One region of the Geobacillus lituanicus genome, then DNA from elsewhere that is predicted to be linked to it. Evidence: riboswitches for the same ligand, from Rfam matches in the RefSeq annotation. Region 1 holds a riboswitch; the other holds the start of a gene.
What was found. Region 1 has a riboswitch for S-adenosylmethionine ahead of ACR1UW_RS15985 (methionine ABC transporter ATP-binding protein). Riboswitches for the same ligand answer to the same signal wherever they lie in the genome.

Region 1 (4,196 bases):
ATGAGCCCCTTTTCTTGCAGCATCGACAAAATGCGGCCATGGTCGGCGACCGAGTTGCTCATGATGATCGTTGCGCCATCCGGCAGCTCTTCAATGCTTTTGTATTTTTTGGAATACAGGCCGATCGGCTCAATGTGAATGCCGCCGGCGTTGACGAAATCATAGCCGTGTTCTTTCATTTGCGATTCCAAGTACGGAATGTGCTGGAAGTAGTTGGCGTCGATTTCTTTATCGGCCAACGCTTTGTTCGGCAAGATGTAATCTTGGAACGTAATGATCTCCAAGTCGATGCCTTTTTTCTTCAAAATCGGTTTCGCTTTTTCCAAAATTTCCGCGTGCGGCACGTTCGACGCGCCGACTTTCAGTTTCACCAATTCGCCGCCTTTGCCCCCCTCGGCCGCGTTGTTGTTGTCGTTGCCGCCGCACGCCGCCAAAGCGAAGACAAGAACAGCAGCGAACAGGGCGCCGAGCCATTTTTTCATCGTTTTCTTCCTCCTTATCGTTTATCAATTTTGGAAGTGACAACGTCACCGATCAACTGAATGACAAAGACAATGACGAGCACCAACACGGTCGCGACAAACGTCACATCGTTATGGCTGCGCTGGAATCCTTCCAAATACGCCAAGTTCCCAAGCCCGCCGGCGCCGATGGCTCCAGCCATCGCCGTATAGCTGACGAGCGACACGGCCGTCACCGTAATGCCGGAGACGAGCGCCGGCAACGATTCCGGCAGCAGCACTTTCCAAATGATCGTCCACGTTGAGGCGCCCATCGCTTGGGCTGCTTCGATGACGCCTTTATCAATTTCGCGAAGGGCAATCTCCACCATGCGGGCGTAAAACGGCGCGGCCCCAATGACCAAAGCCGGCAGCGCCGCATTGGCGCCAAGCATCGTCCCAACAAGCCAGGTGGTAAACGGAATGAGCAAAATGATCAAAATAATAAACGGAATCGAGCGGAAAATGTTCACAAACGCCGCAATCACTGTATTGACAAACCGGTTTTCCCATAGGTTGCCCTTCGCTGTCAAAAATAGAAGCAAGCCAAGAACGATTCCGAGGACGAAAGTGGCCGCCACCGCCACTCCCGTCATATACAGCGTCTCGACCGTCGCCGCCCACATTGTCTCCCATTGGACGTTCGGCAGGAGGTTAGCGAGCATCGTGAATCACCTCCACCGCCACCTGCTGGCTTTGAATGTAGTCAAGCGCCCGGGCAATTTCATCCGCCGCCCCATCGATGTGCACAAACAGCACCCCATAAGCGCCTTGATGGGTTTGCGAAATTTTCCCTTGCAAAATATTCATATCGACGGCAAATTGCCGCACGACCTGGCTGATGAGCGGCTGGCCGGCCGCCGCGCCGACAAACGTCAGCTGCGCGATCAGCCCGCTCGGATATTGGCCAAACAAATGGGAAATCGCCTCTTCCGTCTCTTCCGGCTCGACGAGCTGCTTGACGAACCGCTTCGTGATCGGCTGCTGCGGGTTGCGGAACACGTGCAGCACGTCGCCCTGCTCAACGATTTTGCCGTTTTCCATCACGGCGACGCGGTCGCAAATTTTGCGGATGACGTGCATCTCATGGGTGATGAGCACGATCGTCAGCCCGAGCCGCTTGTTGATGTCGACAAGCAGGTCCAAAATCGCATCGGTCGTCTGCGGGTCGAGCGCCGATGTCGCCTCGTCGCAAAGCAGCACTTTCGGGTTGTTGGCGAGCGCCCGGGCAATGCCGACACGCTGCTTTTGCCCGCCGCTCAACTGCGACGGATACGCCTCTTCCCGCCCCGTGAGCCCGACGAGCTCGATCAATTCATCGACCCGTTTTTGCCGCTCCGCTTTCGGAACACCCGCAATCTCGAGCGGAAACGCAATGTTTTCCCGCACTGTGCGCGACCAAAGCAAGTTGAAATGTTGGAAAATCATCCCGATCTCTTGACGCGCCTTGCGCAGCTCCCGCCCTTTGATGCGCCCCATGTCGCGGCCGGCGACGATCACCTTGCCGCCCGTCGGCTTCTCGAGCCCATTGAGCAAGCGGATGAGCGTACTTTTCCCCGCGCCGCTGTAGCCGATAATGCCGAAAATTTCCCCTTCGCGAATCTCAAGCGACACATTGTCGACGGCCGTGACCGAGCCGTTAGCCGCTTGATAGATTTTTGTCACATGTTCGAGTGTAATCATCGTTTCACCTTCCTTCCTCCCCAAGGCGGCGGAGCGCAAAAAGAAAACCTTTCTGCCCGCAGAGAACAGAAAGGTATGATGCACCATTCCGTCTCTTATCTCTCAAAGCAGGCCGCTTTGTGTGAATTGGCACCTTTTCAGCGCAGGCGCTGACGGTTGCCGGGCTTCATTGGGCACATCCCTCCACCTCTCTTGATAAGAGCGCAACAATCGCCTATTCGATTGATTACAGCTGTGATTGTATCACCTTGTGTCGAACATTGTCAATAAAAATTTCACCCAACATGCCGATACGGCTTGGCCAAATGGAGGAGCGACTCAAGCAGCAACAGATGGCGAAAGCTTCCCGATACATGCACTTCGCGCAGCCGGACGAGCTGCTGCAGCTTCAGCTCGCCGCCTAAAAGCGAGCAGAGCGCTTTTTTGGAGCCGCGCACCGTCAAGACGTTCCGTTCATCGGGTTCCCTTCCGGCGGCCGGCTCCTTGCCGAGCGCCACCATGGCGGTCTCTTCCTCGCTTTCAAAGCGGACATACAGCTGCTCATCCGGCAAAATCGGCAACAAATGGCGCAACGTTTGCATCCGTTCCATAAACTGCCCTACCAACTCGCGCATTTCCATTGAGCATCCTCCCCCCATCTCCTTTGTCCTTTTATTTCCATGCCGAGGGGGGAGAATCCTTTACAAAAATCTCGACAGCCGCCGTGGCGAACCAACGCCGTTTTTGTCATTTCCCAAGAAATGTGTCAAACGGCGTCAAAAAACGGCGGATCGTCAGCGCGGCAAACGGGCGCGGATCGCTTCGTACAAATAAGGGACCGAATGGAACGCATACCATTTGCCGATGATCTCTCCGCCGGCGAAAAGAAGCAGGCACGGAACGCTTTCAATTTTCCACGCCGCCGCCTGCTCGGGGATGTAGTTGATGTCCGTTTCGCAAAACGGTATGTCCGGAAACAATTGTTCTAGGACAACAAGCATGCGCCTCGCCAACTGGCACGTGCCGCACAGCGGGGTATACAGCGAAAGAGCCAGAAGCGGCTCCCCTTCCACCATTCGCTTAATATCGTTTCGACCGATTGTGTTCACTCGCCTCTTCCTCTCATGAACGATTCGATACGGACGTCAAAATGGGCGCGCAGCAGCACATGCGCCAAATGCCAGATCGGAGCGGCCGCCACTTCGCGATACGCCCGGTCAATGTAAATATGCCCCGCTTCCGGAAACGCGCGGCGGAACTGCCGGCGCAATTTTTCCCCCGCCTCGTCGGCATCGGCGAGCACGTACACATCCCGCCCTTCGAGTTCATCGGCCAGCTCCTCGAGGCGCGCATCGCTGATCGTGCCGTTCGTGCAAATGATGACAACCGGCTCGTTCAGCACGGCCGCCACTTTTTCCTTATCTGACCGCCCTTCCACAATAATCACTTTTTCCGCTTGTCGCATGTCCGACCCACCTAACGTGAATGAGGATACAATATTGTATGGCAACAGAAAAGCAACGGCCATCCGCCGTTGCTTCCTAACACCAGCCCGCCTCCCCGTCGCAGTCGACATATTTTTGATCCGGTTCAACGGTAGCGGTGACCTGCTTGTAAATTCTTCCATTTTGTTCGCTATACCCGTTTTTCCACGCGACGGCCGCCGGAAGCGGAAGGCGGCCGATGAGCTCGCCTTCCTCGTACAGCTCGATCGTGCGGCCGTTCCATTTGCCGGTGACCCGGTCCGTGACATCCAGTTGCTTCGTTTGCAGCACCATTGCGAGCACCCCTTTTTTCATCAAATTCCGGTATGTATAGGGTGCCCGGCTCGAAGCGAACTTTGCAGGAACGTTTATCCTTCGTTGATCATCGCTTCGTATTGTTCGGCCGTCAACAAGTTGTCCACTTCGCTCAAGTCTTTCGGCTCGATGACGATCATCCATGCTTTTTCATACGGCGATTCGTTCACATATTCCGGATTGTCGTTCAACGCTTCGTTCACTTCGACGACCGTGCCGCTGATCGGCGCATACA
Region 2 (4,196 bases), 1.2 Mb from region 1:
GATGACCGCCATCGCGATCATTAACACAACCGCGATCGTCGCCCCCATCCCCCAATTTTGGGTGACAAGAAAATGCTGTTCAATGGCAGTGCCGAGCGTAATGACGCGGTTGCCAGCGACAAGGCGTGTAATCATAAACAGCGACAGCGCCGGGATGAATACCGCTTGGCAGCCGGCCTTCACTCCGCCAAGCGTGAGCGGAAAGACGACACGGCGGAACGTCGTCCAAGCCGAAGCGCCCAAATCGCGGGCGGCATCGACAAGCGATGGCGGCAGCTCCTCCAGCGCGTTGAAAATCGGCAGCACCATAAACGGAATAAAAATGTACACCGACACAAAGACAAAACTGAAATCGGTGAACAACAGCTGCCGCGGCCCGACGCCCAGCGCTTTCAACAAATCGTTGGCCAGCCCGTACGTGCCGAACAGCCCTAAAAACGCATACACCTTCAGCAGCAAATTCACCCACATCGGCAAAATAAGCAACAACAGCCATAGCTGCTTGTGCCGCGTCTTCGTCAGCCAATAGGCGGTCGGATAGCCGATGAGCAGCGACACAAGCGTGATTAAAAACGCATACCAAAACGAATACGCCATCATTTTCAAATAAATGGGCGTCCACACGGATTTGTAGTTGGACAACGTCCAATGGCCGTCAAGATCCAAAAACGATTCATACACCAAAAAGACAATCGGGGCCACGACAAACAGCACAAGCCAAATGCCATAAGGGATTAAATACCAGTTCCGCCACGCCCGTTCCGTCATGCGTCCTCATCCTCCTTTTCGAGTCGCATGACGTGAATCGCTTCCGGTTCAAAACGAAGGCCGACCGTTTCCCCGACTTCGGCCTTTTTCGTCGAATGGACAAGCCATTCGTTTCCGTTTTCGTCATAGCCGCAAATTTCATAATGGACACCGCGGAATAAGAGCGAATCGACGCGGATGACGATCTGCCCGTCTTCCGGCGCCGCGAGCTCCAAATCTTCCGGGCGGATGACGACATCGACCGGTTCGTTTGGCGCGAAGCCGCGGTCAACACACGCAAACTGTTTGCCGGCAAATTCGACGAGGAAATCGTCGATCATGCGCCCTGACAAAATGTTCGATTCGCCAATGAAATCGGCGACGAATCGATTGACAGGCTCGTCGTAAATGTCTTTCGGCGTCCCAAACTGCTGAATTTTTCCTTTATTCAGAACAAAAATGTAATCGGACATCGCCAACGCTTCTTCTTGATCATGCGTGACAAAAATGAACGTAATCCCTAAGCGGCGCTGCAGTTCGCGAAGTTCATACTGCATTTCCGTGCGCAGCTTCAAATCCAAGGCCGATAGCGGCTCATCCAAGAGCAACACTTCTGGCTCATTCACAATCGCCCGCGCAATCGCGACGCGCTGGCGTTGGCCGCCGGACATCTCTTGAATGCGGCGGCGCTCATAGCCTTCCAAGTTGACAAACCGGAGCGCTTCGCTCACTTTTTGGCGGATGTCCGCTTCTTTCATCTTTTTCACGCGCAAGCCAAATGCCACGTTTTCAAACGCATCGAGGTGAGGGAACAACGCATAGTCTTGAAAAACAGTGTTGACTTGCCGTTTGTTCGGCGGGACGTTTTGAATCGGCTTCCCGTGGAAATAAATCGTTCCTTCCGTCGGTTCGATAAACCCGGCAATCAGCCGCAAAATCGTCGTCTTCCCGCACCCTGACGGGCCAAGCAGCGTATAAAACTTCCCGCGCTCCATCGCAAAACTGACATCATCCAGTACGGCTGCGCCGTCGTATTCCTTCGTCACTCGCTCGAAGCGGATGATTTCTCCGTTCACTTTCAGCCCCCCATCTTCTTGATGTTCACTATTCCTAATTAGAACATAGGAGAGTAGAAAGTGCAACGGAAAAATATGCTTTCCGCCATGTCGGCGACTAAAAAACAAAAAGCGGCTGACTATTCCGCAGAACAGCTTCCAATTTTGCCCGCAATGCGGAAAGCCGCTGTCTCATTGATCGTTTTTTCAAATTTCCTTGCTTCACCGTATTGAATAATTTCAAAAAATACATTAAATTATATAGTAATAGTCAAGACGAAATAAACAACCGCATACGGACATTCTTATCAAGAGAGGGGGAGGGACTGGCCCGGTGAACCCTCAGCAACCTGGCCCGCGGCCAAGGTGCTAAATCCAGACAGGCAACAGCCTGGAAGATAAGAAGAAGCGAACGAAAAGTCTTCTTCTTAGAAGGCTTTTTTCTTTTACTACAACGAAATGGGGGAATCAAACGTGGGGCTGCTCGATGAGTTGAAACAACGCATTCTCATCGCCGACGGAGCGATGGGGACGCTGTTATATTCGCATGGCGTCGACCGTTGTTTTGAAGAATTGAATCTATCGAATCCAGACGAAATCATTCATATTCATGAAGCGTATATCGCGGCGGGCGCCGATGTCATTCAGACGAATACATACGGCGCCAACTATGTGAAACTCGCGCGCTACGGCTTGCAAGACGAGGTGCCGACGATCAATCGCGCCGCTGTAAGACTGGCGAAGCAAGCAGCCAATGGGGGGGCGTACGTGCTCGGAACGATCGGAGGGCTGCGCACGTTAAACAAAAGCGTCGTCACGCTCGAAGAAGTGAAACGGACGTTTCGCGAGCAGCTGTTTGTGCTGCTTGCCGAAGGGGTTGATGGTGTGCTGCTGGAGACGTATTACGATTTGGAAGAGTTGGAGACGGTGCTTGCCATCGCGCGCAAAGAGACGGACTTGCCGATTATCGCCCATGTGTCGCTCCATGAAGTCGGCGTTTTGCAAGACGGCACGCCGCTCGCGGACGCCCTTAGCCGCCTGGAGGCGCTCGGGGCCGATGTTGTCGGGCTCAACTGCCGGCTTGGTCCGCACTATATGATTCAGTCGCTTGAGGAAGTGCCCCTGCCCAATCGCGCATTTTTGTCGGCGTATCCGAACGCGAGCCTCCCGGATTACCGCGACGGCCGGCTTGTCTATGAAACGAACGCGGAATATTTTGAAGAGGCGGCCAAAGCGTTCCGCGATCAAGGGGTGCGCTTGATCGGCGGGTGCTGCGGCACGACGCCGAAACATATTGAGGCAATGGCAAAGGCGCTCGCCGACCGGACGCCGGTGACGGAAAAAACGGTGAAGCGGCGCACGGCATCTGTATCGGTGCAAGCCGATCGGCCCGCGCCGACTCCGCTTCCCGAGCTCGCCCGCACGCGCCGCTCGGTCATTGTCGAACTCGATCCGCCGAAGCAACTCGGCATTGACAAGTTTCTCGCTGGGGCGAAAGCGCTCCATGACGCTGGCATCGACGCACTGACGTTAGCTGACAACTCACTTGCCACGCCGCGCATCAGCAACGCCGCCGTCGCCACTATCGTGAAAGAGCGGCTCGGCGTCCGCCCGCTCGTGCATATTACGTGCCGCGACCGCAACTTGATCGGCCTGCAGTCGCATTTGATGGGCTTGCATACGCTCGGCATCACCGACGTGCTCGCTATTACCGGCGACCCGTCGAAAATCGGCGATTTCCCGGGAGCGACGTCCGTGTATGATGTGTCGTCATTCGATCTCATCCGCCTGATCAGCCAATTCAACGAGGGATTATCGTACTCGGGCAAACCGCTTGGGCAAAAAACGAACTTCTCGATCGGTGCGGCCTTCAATCCGAACGTCCGCCATTTGGATAAAGCGGTTGAGCGAATGGAGAAAAAAATTCAATGCGGCGCCCACTATTTCTTGACCCAGCCGGTTTACTCGGAAGAAAAAATCGTGCAAATATACGAAACAACGAAACATCTCGCCACGCCGATCTACATCGGCATTATGCCGCTTGTGAGCGCGCGCAACGCCGAGTTTTTGCACCATGAAGTGCCGGGGATCACTCTGTCGGACGAGATTCGCGCCCGCATGGCCGCCTGCGGCAGCGACCCAGTAGAAGCGGCGCGCGAAGGAATTGCCATCGCCAAATCGCTCATTGACGCGGCGTTTGATTTGTTTAACGGCATTTATTTGATCACGCCGTTTTTGCGCTATGACATGACAGTCGAGCTCGTCCGCTACATCCATGAAAAAGAAGCGGCCGCCAAAGAAAGGAAGGTTGTTCATGGCTAACATCACCTTAGAACAGCAGCTGCAGCGAAAAATTCTCGTCATTGACGGCGCGATGGGGACGATGATCCAAAG

Region 2: it holds a riboswitch for S-adenosylmethionine, as region 1 does, so the genes downstream of both, ACR1UW_RS05180 (bifunctional homocysteine S-methyltransferase/methylenetetrahydrofolate reductase) here and ACR1UW_RS15985 (methionine ABC transporter ATP-binding protein) in region 1, are expected to answer to the same signal.

Annotation. Positions count from the first base shown of each region.
Region 1 covers NZ_CP194773.1:3,115,305-3,119,500, forward strand. The annotation lists gene ACR1UW_RS15975 (MetQ/NlpA family ABC transporter substrate-binding protein) at 1-482, opposite strand, end outside; gene ACR1UW_RS15980 (methionine ABC transporter permease) at 497-1,165, opposite strand; gene ACR1UW_RS15985 (methionine ABC transporter ATP-binding protein) at 1,155-2,183, opposite strand; SAM riboswitch class I at 2,276-2,385, opposite strand; gene ACR1UW_RS15990 (sterol-binding protein) at 2,459-2,803, opposite strand; gene ACR1UW_RS15995 (thioredoxin family protein) at 2,957-3,271, opposite strand; gene ACR1UW_RS16000 (toprim domain-containing protein) at 3,268-3,627, opposite strand; gene ACR1UW_RS16005 (YusG family protein) at 3,704-3,940, opposite strand; gene gcvH (glycine cleavage system protein GcvH) at 4,015-4,196, opposite strand, start outside.
Region 2 covers NZ_CP194773.1:1,030,175-1,034,370, reverse strand. The annotation lists gene ACR1UW_RS05195 (ABC transporter permease) at 1-768, opposite strand, end outside; gene ACR1UW_RS05190 (ABC transporter ATP-binding protein) at 765-1,823, opposite strand; gene ACR1UW_RS05185 (hypothetical protein) at 1,884-2,036, shown strand; SAM riboswitch class I at 2,105-2,207, shown strand; gene ACR1UW_RS05180 (bifunctional homocysteine S-methyltransferase/methylenetetrahydrofolate reductase) at 2,277-4,124, shown strand; gene metH (methionine synthase) at 4,117-4,196, shown strand, end outside.